Regions from separate parts of the Halalkalibacter lacteus genome, predicted to be linked through region 1. Evidence: predicted binding sites of a transcription regulator. Region 1 holds the regulator's gene; each other region holds the start of a gene.
The links. Region 1 encodes CtsR, which represses protease genes until heat stress. Its sites were predicted from a motif close to ATGGTCAATAAAGGTCAAACA; they were not measured.
Positions count from the first base shown of each region.

Region 2: a site for CtsR is predicted at 2,465-2,485, ahead of clpP (ATP-dependent Clp endopeptidase proteolytic subunit ClpP). Genes of this name have one in related genera too.
Region 3: a site for CtsR is predicted at 2,495-2,515, ahead of SAZ04_RS14290 (ATP-dependent Clp protease ATP-binding subunit). Genes of this name have one in related genera too.

Region 1 is NZ_JAWRVL010000021.1:657-5,781, forward strand. It holds gene SAZ04_RS14865 (VLRF1 family aeRF1-type release factor) at 125-910, shown strand; gene SAZ04_RS14870 (CtsR family transcriptional regulator) at 1,199-1,669, shown strand; gene mcsA (protein-arginine kinase activator protein McsA) at 1,686-2,204, shown strand; gene mcsB (protein-arginine kinase McsB) at 2,209-3,285, shown strand; gene clpC (ATP-dependent protease ATP-binding subunit ClpC) at 3,304-5,125, shown strand, end outside.
Region 2 is NZ_JAWRVL010000014.1:33,695-38,819, forward strand. It holds gene SAZ04_RS11835 (sugar-binding transcriptional regulator) at 1-163, opposite strand, end outside; gene SAZ04_RS11840 (glutaredoxin family protein) at 295-528, opposite strand; gene rpoN (RNA polymerase factor sigma-54) at 772-2,082, opposite strand; gene clpP (ATP-dependent Clp endopeptidase proteolytic subunit ClpP) at 2,556-3,140, shown strand; gene SAZ04_RS11855 (HPr family phosphocarrier protein) at 3,318-3,572, opposite strand; gene whiA (DNA-binding protein WhiA) at 3,613-4,563, opposite strand; gene SAZ04_RS11865 (gluconeogenesis factor YvcK family protein) at 4,742-5,125, opposite strand, start outside.
Region 3 is NZ_JAWRVL010000019.1:41,486-46,610, forward strand. It holds gene gndA (NADP-dependent phosphogluconate dehydrogenase) at 1-603, shown strand, start outside; gene SAZ04_RS14285 (M3 family oligoendopeptidase) at 716-2,404, shown strand; gene SAZ04_RS14290 (ATP-dependent Clp protease ATP-binding subunit) at 2,614-4,749, shown strand; partial or broken gene SAZ04_RS14295 (IS4 family transposase) at 5,053-5,125, shown strand, end outside.

The DNA of each region.
Region 1 (5,125 bases):
CAACCAAACAAAAACTACTACAACCAGACACGTTTTAGGATAACCATGTTTAATCAAACTCGAACTAGGTTATAGACCTCTAAGATATGGAGATGATTCTCCACATTTAAAGGAGGAAGCTAAAATGACATTTGCAAAAGAACTCCAACGACTTAGAGAACGGGATTGTGAAGAAGGTTGCTTAACGATTTACTTAAACACGGACCAAACAAGTAATAATCAGCAAAAAGGAGAATGGAAGATCCGTTTAAAAAACGGATTAAAAAAATTAGAAGAGTACATTCATTCAAGTGAGCATCATAACTTAGATGCATATAAAAAGGTAAAGAAAAAGGCGCAAGAGGAGATGAATCATATACAACTGGAATTACCCAAAAGTATTTTTCTCATTGCATCATCTAACGGTGAAGTTCTTTTAAAGAAGTTACAAATATCATTAGACAATGAGTTTCATTGGGAGAAACAACCTGATCTTAATCAACTAGAAAGAGTTCAAGAACAGTTTCCAACCGAGGGGATCTTATTTATACAAAAAGAAGACATCTTTGCAATTGAAACGAGTTTAGGAGAAGTAAAGAAGGAACTTGCGTATCACTTGGATTTGGAAAATGAAGATTGGAAGCAGTATGAGGGGGTTGCTGCTAGAGAGCGAATGGCTTCAGGTGCCAATCATCGTGATAAATACGAAAATCGCTTAGAAGCTAATAAGCAACGTTGGTATAAAAGGTTAGCAGGAACAATTGAAAAAGAAGCAAAACATCGAGGTTGGACCAAGATATATTTAGTTGGACAATCAGATGTAACAAGCGACTTTGAGAAGTATCTAGATTATATCAAAGTGAAGAAAATAAATAAAAATTATCAAAAATTCACGTCGAAAGAATTAGTAGGACAAGTGTTAGCTTCATAAAAAAGTACGAGGTTGTTTAAAAAATGATTCAAAATGATCTATTGTGACTACATATAGATAGAGAATCAATTCTTTTTTCAACCTCGTTTTTTCATGGTCATCATAATTAGAAATCATTTCTTTCTTTCGTAAAGGAAAGCGACATAATCTCAATAGTAAATGGTTATCGACTATACAAGCATGGTTATACTAATAGCAAGCATACATATTGCACTTTTATAATAGAGAGCATATAATATTAATAAAGTCAAAGATAGTCAAAGTCAAATAGTGAGGGGAGGACAAAGTTTGAGAAATATATCAGACATCATTGAGGATTATTTAAAAGCCACGATACGAAACAGTGGAAATGACCCCTTAGAAATTAAAAGAAGTGAAATTGCCAAAAAATTTCAATGTGTCCCTTCACAAATTAATTATGTTATTCAAACGAGATTTACTTTGGAAAAAGGCTATCAAGTTGAAAGCAAAAGAGGTGGAGGGGGGTATATCCGTATCATGAAAGTCAGTCCTCATGACCACTTAGATTTATTTGACCAAATGATTCAGATTACCGGAAAAAATATTGATCAGCACACTGCTGAGAACATTATCTTACGGTTATTTGATGAAAAAGCAATCACAAAAAGAGAAGCAAATATTATGATTAGCGTTTTAGATCGAACGTTATATAATGCTAATGTTCATCACAGAGATGAAGTACGTGCAAATATTGTTAAAGCGATGCTAGAAACATTAAAATACAAAGAATTCTCTTAAGATAGGAGGAGTTTCGATGATTTGTCAGGAATGTAATAAAAGGAAAGCAAGTTTACATTTTGCCAAAATTATAAATGGAGAGAAAACAGAGTTTCATATTTGTGAACAGTGTGCCAAAGAAAAGGGAGAATATTTTCCAGGGACAAATAGCTTTTCCATCCACCAACTTTTATCTGGTTTATTGCATTTTGAACAACCATTGAAAACAGAGTCAGAGGCAAAACCGACTTGTGGAAAATGTGGAATGACTTATGAGCAATTTACTCAAGTAGGGAGATTTGGGTGTGCCAATTGCTATAAGAGTTTTGAAACGAAATTAGGCCCGATCTTAAAACGAGTGCATAGTGGCAACCATACACATGCTGGAAAGCTTCCAGAGAGAATTGGTGGAGGTATTCAACTGCAACGGCAAATTGAAACGTTGAAAGAGAAACTTAAAGGGCTAATTGAGCAAGAGGAATTTGAGAAGGCTGCCGAACTTCGAGACGAAATTCGGTTATTAGAAAAACAAAAGAATGAGCAAAAGGGGGGCTGAAATCATGTCACTCCAACAGTTTATTTCAGAAGCGTTAAGCCCTTGGATGAAAAAAGATGGTCCAGATTCCGATATTGTCTTAAGTAGCCGAATAAGATTAGCTAGAAACCTGGAAGAATATAAGTTTCCCCTTTTAGCTTCAATGGAAGAGTCTTATGCAACATGTAAGCATGTTGGTGATGCGCTAACTCAAGAAGAATTTCAAGCAGTTGGGTCACTTGAGTTCTTACAAATTGACGATATGAAACAAAATGAGAAGCGTGTATTAGTCGAAAAACATTTAATTAGTCCTCACTTGGCTGATCATTCGAAGTATGGAGCTGTCTTGCTCGATAAAGATGAGGCTATAAGCATTATGATTAATGAAGAAGATCATATTCGTATTCAGTGTTTGCTTCCTGGTTTTCAATTAGGAAAGGGCTTAGAGAAAGCGAATGAGATCGATGATTGGATTGAGCAACGCCTCACATATGCATTTGATGAAAAAAGAGGGTACTTAACGAGTTGTCCGACAAATGTTGGGACAGGTTTACGCGCATCTGTCATGATGCATTTGCCGGCTCTTGCTATGACGCAGCAATTAAATCGGATTTTACCAGCAATTAATCAATTAGGATTAGTTGTTAGAGGAATTTATGGGGAAGGTAGCGAAGCTTTAGGTAACCTATTTCAAATCTCTAACCAACTTACCTTAGGTAAATCAGAGGAGGACATTGTTGAAGATTTGCGAGGAGTGGTTCTCCAGCTTATTCAACAAGAGCGTTCTGCTAGAGAAGTCCTCTTAGACCAATCAAGGTTGCAATTAGAGGATCGGGTTCATCGCTCGTTTGGTATTTTATCTCATAGTCGAATGATCGAATCAAAAGAAGCGACGCAACGTTTATCAAATGTTAGGTTGGGTATTGATTTAGGGTTGATTAAAGGACTTTCAGGGAACATATTAAATGAACTAATGATTTTGACTCAGCCGGGGTTCTTGCAGCAGTATGCTGGCGAAGTATTATCACCGGAGCAACGCGACGAAAGAAGAGCGACCCTTATTAGAGAAAGGGTAAAATTAGAGGAAGAAACGAACGAATAATCATGGAGGTGAACGTCAATGATGTTTGGACGTTTTACAGAGCGAGCACAGAAGGTATTAGCATTAGCGCAAGAAGAAGCAGTAAGATTGGGCCATAATAATATCGGAACAGAGCATATTTTACTCGGTTTGATAAGAGAAGGTGAAGGAATAGCTGCAAAAGCTCTTCAAGCTCTTGGTCTAGGTTCAGAAAAGATTCAAAAAGAAGTAGAATCTTTAATAGGGAAAGGACAGGAAGGTTCTAAAACCATTCACTACACTCCAAGAGCTAAGAAAGTCATTGAACTTTCAATGGATGAAGCCCGTAAGTTAGGACATTCTTATGTCGGAACAGAACATATTTTACTTGGCCTCATTCGTGAAGGAGAAGGAGTAGCTGCACGTGTTCTTAATAACTTAGGAGTTAGTTTGAATAAAGCACGTCAGCAAGTATTACAACTTTTAGGAAGCAATGAAGTTGGTAATTCTTCTGGACAAAGTACAGGATCTAGTAACGCGAATACACCGACTCTTGATAGTTTAGCACGCGATTTAACGGCTGTTGCTAGAGAAGAATCCCTTGACCCTGTTATTGGTCGTAGCAAAGAGATTGAAAGAGTGATTCAAGTCCTAAGTCGTCGGACGAAAAATAATCCTGTTTTAATTGGGGAACCGGGTGTAGGTAAAACGGCGATTGCAGAAGGGTTAGCTCAATCGATCATTGCAAACGAAGTGCCAGAAACACTACGTAATAAGCGTGTTATGACACTTGATATGGGAACAGTCGTTGCTGGTACAAAGTATCGAGGTGAATTTGAAGACAGGTTGAAAAAAGTAATGGATGAAATTCGTCAAGCAGGAAACGTTATCTTATTCATAGATGAGCTTCATACACTAATCGGTGCGGGTGGTGCAGAAGGAGCTATTGATGCGTCAAACATCTTAAAGCCATCTCTTGCGCGTGGGGAACTACAATGTATTGGTGCGACTACACTTGATGAATATCGTAAATATATTGAAAAGGATGCTGCGCTTGAGCGTCGTTTCCAACCAATTAAAGTAAATGAGCCAACACTTGAAGAATCGATCTTAATTCTAAAAGGACTTCGTGATCGCTATGAAGCGCATCACCGTGTAACAATCACAGACGATGCAATTGATGGTGCGGTAAAAATGTCCGATCGCTATATATCAGACCGTTTCTTACCAGATAAAGCAATTGATTTAATTGATGAAGCTGGATCAAAGGTCCGTCTAAAGTCTTATACAGCACCGCCAAACTTAAAAGAGCTTGAAGGGCGTTTAGAGGAAACTCGAAAAGAAAAAGATGCAGCCGTTCAAAGTCAAGAATTCGAAAAAGCAGCATCTTTACGTGACTCTGAACAGCGTTTACGTGAAGAATTAGAAGAGATGAAAAATGAATGGAAGAAAAAGCAAGGTCAAGAAGATACAGAGGTAACAGTAGAAGATATTGCACAAGTCGTTGCTAGTTGGACTGGAATTCCCGTTTCTAAATTAGCAGAAGAAGAAACAGACCGTTTGCTTAAAATGGAGTCCATTCTTCATGAACGAATTGTCGGTCAAGAAGAAGCGGTTAAGTCGATTTCAAAAGCTGTTCGTCGTGCAAGGGCCGGTCTAAAAGATCCGAAGCGCCCGATTGGTTCATTTATTTTCTTAGGACCAACCGGGGTAGGAAAAACGGAACTTGCTAGAGCTGTTGCTGAGACATTATTTGGTGATGAGGACTCGGTGATTCGTATTGATATGTCTGAGTATATGGAAAAACATACGACAAGTCGTCTCGTTGGGTCACCTCCAGGGTATGTCGGTCATGACGATGGTGGTCAATTAACCGAGAAAG
Region 2 (5,125 bases), on a different contig from region 1:
CTTCTCCTCTGAGAATTCGTTCTGATAATTGCAAGTTAGAAGATAAGCTTCTTCTGCCTATTGGTTGCATGAGTTTAATGTAGTGGAGGATTCGATAACGCTTGACCATTACATCAAGCAAATCAGGTAATAATTTTTTCTGAATGTCTAATAATAGTTGCATAGAGCCATACTCCCTTTTTCAAGTCTGGACTCACTATGTCCCGCATAGACTTTTCGCGTCCCGATCAGTTCAAAATAAGACCAAATCCTTCCTACAAGTCCATATTACCAAGGATATGGTCTTTACACAAGTTAAATTTGCCCATTTAATTCAAGTAAACGCTTTCTTATTTTTTTCGCTGATATTTGCCCAAAATCAACCTCTTCACCATTAATCAAAATAACCGGAATCATAATTTGATACTTCTCTAACAACTCATCGTCCTTATAAATGTCTGCGATCGTCATCGTAAACTCAAACTCATTTTTTAAAGGCTCTAATTTATTGATCGCTTTATCACATAAAGGACAATCAACTTTTGACATAACGACTACTTCTAACATTTCCAACATCACTCACTTTTATAGATTTTTTTCAAAAAGGGTTGAGGTTTACCCTTTTCGAAAAAAATCGAAGCATTGAGCGGAGCCGCCTGCTTTTAAGTCCACTCTGAGCAGGTTGCTCAGAGCGGACGCGCAACGTGTGAACCAATGCCCTCTTTGGATTTCCCCCAGAAGGGTCGGGTTTTAACTACCAATTATCATTACTCATTTTAGTTGGATACCGCTTTATTCAAACCGTTTCCTTTTAGAAGAAGCCGGAATCCCCAATTCATCTCGGTACTTGGCAATAGCTCTTCTTGAAACCGTTATGTCCTTTTTTTCCTGAATCCAACTTACAATCTTTGTATCAGACAGTGGCTTTTGTTTATTCTCAGACGCAATTATCTCTTTCATCCAATCTTTAATTGAGCGACTAGATGCCGATTCACCCATTCCATTTTGAATTGATGATGAAAACAACGATTTTAGTTCAATGATTCCTCGTGGAGTATCGGCAAATTTACTAGTAGTTGCTCGACTCACAGTAGATTCATGGACTTCAATCTCATCGGCAATTTCTTTTAACGTAAGTGGATTCAAGTTTCCTTTTTTATTTAAAAAATAATCTTTTTGATGTCTGGCAATCGCTTCGCCAACTTTTAGAATTGTTTGTTTCCTTTGCTGAATACTTTTCATCAACCATTGAACTTGTTGTATTTTTTCTTTAGCATAATGAGTCGCTTCATGATCCTGCTCTTTACGAAGTAATTCTTCATAATGATGGTTCAGACCAACACTTGGGATCAGATCATCCTCTATATGAACAAGCAAATCGCCTTCATATGGAACAATTCTAATTTCAGGTCTAACAAATTGAACAGGATCTGATATATATTGACTACCCGGCCTAGGGTCTAATGTTTGAATGACATCGTTCACTTCTTGCACATCTGCAAGAGTAATACTCAGCTTTTTCGATATATCTTTCCACTTTCGCGACGCAAATTCTTCCATATATAAGGATATAACCTGCTCAGCTATTATATGCGGCGTGTCTAACCGTTGCAATTGCAACAATAAACATTCTTGTAAATTCCGTGCGCCAACACCAGCAGGATCAAAGCTCTGCAATGTCTGGAGCAATTTTTCTCCTTCTGCTAGCGCAATCTGTAAATCATTGCAAATGTCTTGAAGTGGCCTCGATACATACCCGTCTTCTCGCAAGCTATAGACGAGATAGACCAATTCTTTTTTCTGCTTTTTTGTTATGTTTAACTCTTGTACTTGTTGAAGGAGATATTCACTTAAACTTATTCTATCAATATGGGCATAGTCAATTGGAGAGGTTTGATCTTCGAAAGCTTTTGAATAAGTGGAATACGTTTGTTCGGCTAATCCAGGTAGTTCCTTCACATCAAGTAATGGGTTTTCAAGTGCTTGTTCCTGAATATAGGTTGCTAACTCTTGCGCTGAAAACTGCAACAAGTGAATTGCTTGACGTAATTCTTGCGTCATGACCAAACTTGTTGTCTGTTGTTGATAAAGACCAAATTGCACTTGTATTCCCCTCCCTTCATTTTCATTAAAGAGTTACACTTTAAGTGTAAACGCTTTCTAATGCTTATGCCTATACTACTTTATTTCATACCATATCTTATTATATTTGATTTAATTCTTGAAAACTATGTTTAATCCTGCCTAATAATCGTTTAGATTATTTAAAAACGGATATTATGAAAGGAGGGTTTAAATAACTTCATATGGAATATATGTAGTAAGAGGTTGTTTTCAAATTCCTAAAAATGGAATACACCTCCCGTGCTGTCATCTATTTACATGCTTTGAAAATTTAGAATGATTGCGGAAAGTAGATTCTGTTTCAGAGACGCTAATGTTCAATTCGCGTTTCCACACCCTCATTGAAGCGAAGAAGTCTTATCATTTGACCTTCTTTGACCATTTAGGTATGATGTACATAGCTCAGTTATTTGAACACATTTGGCTTCACTAAAACAAAAGGAGGATTTTACATGAACTTAATTCCTACAGTTATTGAACAAACAAACCGAGGCGAACGTGCATATGACATTTACTCTCGTTTGTTAAAAGATCGTATTATCATGTTAGGCAGCGGGATTGATGATAATGTTGCAAATTCAATCGTAGCTCAACTGCTTTTCCTACAAGCAGAAGATCCAGAGAAAGACATTTCTATCTATATTAACAGCCCAGGCGGATCGATTACGGCTGGTATGGCGATCTATGACACAATGCAGTACATAAAGCCAAAAGTATCAACGATTTGTATTGGTATGGCTGCCTCAATGGGTGCATTCTTACTAGCCGCTGGTGAGAAGGGGAAACGTTTCGCTCTTCCAAACAGTGAAGTCATGATTCACCAGCCACTTGGTGGAACACAAGGTCAAGCTTCCGACATTCAAATTCATGCAAAACGGATCATTGAAATGCGCGAAAGCTTAAACAAAATTTTAGCTGAACGTACCGGTCAACCAATGGAAGTCATTGAACGTGATACCGATCGTGACAATTTCATGATTGCATCAAAAGCACAAGAATATGGCTTGATCGACAAAGTCATTCCTGCTTCGAAGTAGAAAAACTTGGCCTCCGCCAGATTCCCTTCAAACAGAGAAATATAGTGTTTATCCTACTTTCTCAAACGAAGAGCGAACTCAGGCGGAGGCCTTAGTTTTTCTTATTTCATATAAATTTAATAAGCCATCAAAAAGACACCGTTTACTTTTACAAGTAATCGGCGTCTTCCCTTATCATTATTCTGTTTCAATAAAAGCGCTTAACGTTTCAAGTGCCTCAGTCTCGTCGTTTCCATCTATTACAAGCGTAAATGTTGTGCCATGACCCATAGCTAAGCTCATTAAGCCCATAATGCTTTTGGCATTTACTTTTTTTTCATTTTTTTCAATAAATACCTCGGATGAAAATCGACTAGCTTCCTGCACAAATAATGCGGCTGGTCTTGCTTGTAAACCCGCTTTCCTTTTAACTGTTACTTCCTTTTTTACCATATTAATCTCCCCCTCATACCATATTTATATTCGATTTTTTTCATGTTTCAAATGCTTGACCATTCCTAAGTTTGTTTGCAATTTGGTCAATTTTTCGTAAGCGATGATTCACACCAGATTTGCTAACCGTTCCTCCATCAACCATTTCCCCTAACTCTTTGAGAGTAACATCTTGATGCAACACTCGTAACTCGGCAATTTCTTTTAGTTTCGGAGGGAGTTGATCAAGTCCAATCATTCGATCAATATATCGAATATTCTCCACTTGTCTAAGCGCTGCTCCAACTGTCTTGTTTAAGTTTGCGGTTTCACAATTCACTAGTCGATTTACAGAATTTCGCATACCTTTCATGATTCGAACATCTTCAAAATAGAGCAACGCTTGATGAGCACCAATAATATTTAAAAACTCGATTATTTTTTCGCTCTCTTTCATATACGTGATGAAACCCTTTTTACGTTCCAATGTTTTTGCATTTAATTGATATTCGTTCATTAATTCACATAATGAATCATTATGTTCCTCATAAATTGAGAATACCTCTAAGTGATAGGATGAAGTCTCTGGATGATTAATGGACCCTCCAGCTAAAAAGGCACCTCGTAAATAAGCTCGCTTGCAACAATTTGATTTTGTTAATTTTTTTGAAATCGTACGAAGAAAGACAAACCCTTCTCCTAATATCCCTAGAAGTTCGAGCAGCTCTTTTGCCTCGTGTTGCATGCGAACAAGATACACGTTGTTCTTTTTTAATCTCATCTTTTTTCGAACAAGAAGCTCGACAAACATCGATGGATACACCCGCTTAATAAGAGTGTAAATTCGTCTTGCAATCGCAGCATTCTCTGTCGTAACATCTAAACCAAGTTTCATTTGACTAAACGAAAGAGAACCATTCATACGAATAAGTGCAGCTAATTCTGCTGTGGCACAGCAGTCTTCTTGTTCTAGTTGTGTCAGTTCTTTTTTTGTTTTGGCTGCAAAGGACACGGTCCTCACTCCTTTCAGCCATGTAGCACGTATCTGCCTTATGTTTGCACAAAGCATTTCACATGAAAGCAAGAAAAGCTTTCGATCTAAAGAAAATTCCTACACGTACATTGGCTATTTATAATATGTGTTCAAGCTGACACGAACTCTACTTTGGATAGTCTTTATGCTCATCCTCTTACACACGTAAAATTGCTTTTGAAACCTTTATTGCATCATGCCGAAGCATATTTCCTAACTCTGTAACAAAGTGATCGCGGATAATTGAAACTCCTAATGACTGTAAGCGCTCTTCATCAATCTCAACTGGAACAGCCCCTTCTTCGGCATAACGTGACCGAACCTCGGTTGAAACAGTTGAACCATGAACAATCACCTCATCAACTAGTTCCGTACCACAATGATCAATAATTGCCTGTAGATGATCCGCAGCAGAATATTGATCCGTCTCACCACTTTGCGTCATCACGTTGCAAATATAAACTTTACGAGCTTTGGCCTTTTCAATCGCTTTTACAACTCCTGGCACAAGTAAATTCGGAAGAACGCTTGTATAAAGGCT
Region 3 (5,125 bases), on a different contig from region 1:
TCTCTTGATCTTGGTGTACCATTATCAATCATTACTGAATCAGTTTTCTCACGTTTTATCTCTGCAATGAAAGAAGAACGAGTGAAAGCTAGCAAAATTCTTCGTGGCCCTAATGCAGTTTTTGAAGGCGATAAAAAAGAATTTGTTGAAAAGATTCGTAAAGCACTTTATTTAAGCAAAATATGTTCATACGCTCAAGGTTTCGCACAAATGAAAGTTGCTTCTGAAGAATATGACTGGAATTTGAACTTAGGGAATATTTCCATGATCTTCAGAGGCGGTTGTATCATTCGTGCACGTTTCTTACAAAATATTAAAGAAGCATACGACCGTGATGCAAAATTAACAAACTTATTGCTTGATCCATACTTCCAGGACATCGTTGAAAACTATCAAGAAGCTGCACGTGATGTTGTAGCGACAGCTGTGAAATTAGGAATTCCTGTACCGGGTCTTGCTAGCGCATTAGCTTATTATGACAGCTATCGTACAGAGACACTTCCTGCAAACCTTCTGCAAGCTCAAAGAGATTATTTTGGAGCTCATACGTATCAGCGTATTGATAAAGAAGGAGTATTCCATACAAATTGGATGGAAAAATAGGCAACAATCAAAAAGTGATTCGACTCGTTCGAATCACTTTTTTGAATTATTTGTTATTTATTAACATCTAAATATTTGATACGATAAGCTTATATGTAGAGGAGGTTGTAAGATGTCTAAGTTTTATATTGAAACGTTTAATTTTCAAGAACCAGAAGTTCTTGAAAAAGCTCTCAAGACATTATTAAATCAATCAATTGATACAGTTAATGAGTTAGAAGCATGGTTGAAACAACAATCAGAACTTTTTGATGCAATAGAAGAAGCAATGTCTGGACATTATATCGATTTTCAATGTCAAAATAATTCAAACGAAGCAAAAAAAACGTTTGAACACGATCAGAGTGTTATTGACCCTCTTTTTAAAAAATATGTCTCATTTTTCGATGAGAAATTCTTAGAGTTGAAAGTGAGAGACCAATTCCCCCCTTCCTTTTACAAACAATTAATTAAAAGTAAAAAAAATGCTAAAGAAATATTCCGATTAGAAAATATTGATCTTGAAGTAAAAGAAGATAGCTATGCGACAAATTACTTTGAGCTTATCGGGGCATTGACGGTTCATTGGGAGGAAAAAGAGCTAACATTAAGCGAATTAGCGCCGTACATACAAGATCCTGATCGTGAAACGAGGAAAAAAGCTTTTACATTAATCTCAGATGCAATCCTCTCTAAAGAATCCATCCTTCAACAAATTATGAATGAATTAATCGTTATACGTCATCAAAAAGCAAAAAACGCAGGACTTGTTAATTATCGTGATTATATGTTTAAGAAATATGAGCGTTTTGACTATACACCTCGGGATTGTAGGGAGCTTGCAGATTCAATTCGTAAGTATGTAAAACCATTAAAAGAAAAATTACAGAAAGAACACATGTTAGAATTAGAAGTTGAGAGGTACCAACCTTGGGATCGACAAGCGGTTCTTAAAGGTCAAAAGCCACTACAGCCTTTCTCAAACACAAATGAGCTTATTAAACATTCGACTACTATTTTACATAACTTAGATCGCAGGTTTGCTGAGCTTTTAACAACAATGAATGAAAGAGGTATGCTTGATTTAAACAGCAGGAAAGGAAAATCTCCAGGAGGATTTTGTTCTCCGCTGCCATTATCCGAACTTTCATTTATTTTTATGAATGCATCTAAAACACACGATGATATGATTACATTGCTACATGAAATGGGACATTGCATTCATAATAACCTTATGAGTTGTCAACCTATTCGTGATTACAGAGAAACACCAATGGAATCAGCTGAATTAGCAAGCATGTCAATGGAACTTCTGACAATGGACCAATGGAATTTGTTTTATGAAAATGAACAGGATTTTAAACGAGCGAAGAAAGAACAATTGAAAGGAATTATCGATTTTCTTCCTCAAGGGATGATTATTGATCAATTTCAGCATTGGATGTATGAAAACCCTAATCATACTGCATCTGAACGTAATGAGAAATATCAAGAACTTATGATCGAGTTAGATTCAGGAGTTGTTGACTGGAGCGGTTTTGAAAAATGGCAGCAAGCTTCTTGGCTTAGAATTCTTCACATATTCGAAGTACCGTTTTACTATATTGAGTACGTTATTGCTCAACTAGGTGCTGTTCAAATGTACAAACAATATCGAGAAAACCCAAAGCGAGCACTTGAATACTATAAGCAAGCTCTCGCCCTTGGATCGTCAAAATCATTACCTGAAGTATATGAAGCTGCTAGTATTCGTTTTGATTTCTCGGAAACAATGGTCAAAGACTTGATGAATTTTATTGAAGCCGAATTGGAACTGTTATAAGTAAGAAAAGAGTTGTTTTACAAGACAACTCTTTTTAGTAGTTATAGCTAAGAACCTTAATTAGCAAGATGCAATAAATTTTCCAGTTGAAAAGTCAAAGAAGGTCAAATGTAATAGAAATAGCTCCACGATATATTACAGCCTTTAATGGCTTTTTCTTTTATACAAAAGGTCAAAATTGGTCAAATTCAAGAGGAGGTATAACCGTGATTTTATGTGAAAAATGTCAAAGTAAACAAGCGAATGTAAAAATGAATATTATGATCAATCAGTCTAAAAAACAGATTACGTTGTGTTCAGATTGTTACGCTCAAACACAAAATGGATATAGAATGTCATCATTGCATTTTGACGACTTTTTTAAAGAGTTGTTACAAGCCAATACACATAACGTGACTAACGAATTTATACAACAAGTAAAAGAAGCAACTCCTAATCAAGGTGGGGATGGATTCCTTGATAAACATGGCCGTAACTTATCTAAAGAGGCTAGACAAGGTCGTATTGATGCTGTGATTGGCCGAGAAAAGGAAATTGATCGTGTAATTGAAGTATTAAATCGCCGTTCAAAGAATAATCCCGTTCTAATTGGTGAAGCAGGGGTTGGTAAAACAGCAATCGCTGAAGGATTCGCACTAAAGATTGTAAAAGGCGAAGTTCCTACTAAGCTTCTTAATAAGGAAGTGTATGTTTTAGACATTAATTCACTTGTTGCTGGTACAAGCTATAGAGGACAATTTGAGGAAAAAATGCAACAACTTGTTAGAGAACTAGGGCAACGTCAAGATGTTATTCTTTTTATTGATGAACTTCATATGATGGTTGGGGCTGGTGGTACTTCTGAAGGATCTATGGATGCAGGGAATATTTTAAAACCCGCTTTGGCAAGAGGAGAATTACAAATAATCGGTGCGACAACATTAAAAGAGTACCGAATGATTGAAAAGGATCCAGCACTAGAGCGTCGCTTCCAATCAGTTCATGTTAAAGAGCCAACAACGGATGAAGCTTTTGAAATTCTAAAAGGAATTCGCCCTATTTATGAATACTACCACAATGTAAAATACTCTGATGAAGTGTTAAAAGCCTGTGTAACGTTATCAGATCGGTACATTCAAGGTCGATTTTTACCAGATAAAGCAATCGACTTACTTGATGAAGCTGGATCGAAATTAAATTTAACACAAGGTATCACAGACAAAAGGAAATTACAAAAACGTCTAGATGACCTTATTCGCGAAAAAAATAAAGCGACTAAGCAGGAGGATTATGAAAAAGCTGCAAAGCTACGTGATGAAGAAGTGAGCATTAAGAATAAGTTAGCTACCGAAGTAGTAGAGCCTGTAACAGAAGTAACCATTGAACACATCCAAGATATTATAGAGAAAAGTTCAGGTATTCCTGTTAAGAAACTACAAAAGTCAGAGCAATCAAAAATGAAAAATTTACAGTCTAATTTAGCGAACAAAGTGATAGGACAAGAAAAAGCGATTGAAAAAGTTGCAAAAGCAATCCTACGTGCTCGTGTAGGACTAAAACCAAAAGCGCGTCCAACGGCTTCCTTCCTATTTGTTGGTTCAACAGGAACAGGGAAAACAGAGTTAACAAAAACACTTGCAGCAGAATTATTCGGAAGCAAGGATTCCATGATTCGTCTTGATATGAGTGAATACATGGAAAAGCACTCAGTTTCGAAACTAATTGGGTCCCCTCCTGGATATGTAGGTCACGACGAAGCTGGCCAATTAACTGAGCAAGTACGCAGAAATCCGTACTCAATTATTCTTTTAGATGAGGTCGAAAAAGCACATCCTGATGTCTTAAATATGTTCCTGCAAATTATGGAAGATGGACGCTTAACCGATAACCAAGGAAGAGTAGTAAACTTCAATGAAACGGTTATTATCATGACATCAAATGCAGGCGTGAATGAGAGCAAATTAGCTGCAATCGGTTTTAATGAAACAGAAGGTGAAAGTGTACTTGCTACACAGGGTGTTCTTGAAAGTTTAAGAGATTACTTTAAACCTGAATTTCTAAACCGCATTGATTCGATTATTGAGTTCAATTATTTAGAAAAAGCTGATTTAATCAAGATTATCGATATTATGCTTGAAGATTTACGAAGTACGTTAAAAGAACAAGGTTTATCAATGGAAATAACAGTAGAGGCAAAAGAAAAGCTTGCTGAACTGGGGTACCACCAAGCATTCGGTGCATGTCCATTACGCCGTGCTATTCAAGAACATATCGAAGATCAAATTACAACATTGATCATAAACAATAAAGAAAAAGTAGATTCCATCAACGTATCTGTTGAAGGTCATAATATTAAAGTTAAATAAAGAAATATAGCAAGAGGCTGTTTAACGAAAGGTTATTCTGTAAAAACACGGACAAGACGTGAAGTTAAAGAGAAAACCTTCGTGAGGCAGCCTCTTTACATATGCGGAGCTAAAAAAGGATTTTCTATATTAGTTACTCAACTTTCGCACCAAAAAAAGTTCAATAAGCTCAACCAACAGTAGTTGCTGACGTCATTGAAATACTTTCATTGACACGAAAAATTTGCATAAAAAACACCCATCCGTTTGGTATAGTTGATTTGTCGAGAATCAAACATTCCATACAGAAGAGGTGTCCTCTATATGATAGCGAATAATGACCAAACTAAGCAACTACCAAATGAATTAAAATCTACATTTAAAGAACTAAAAGTTT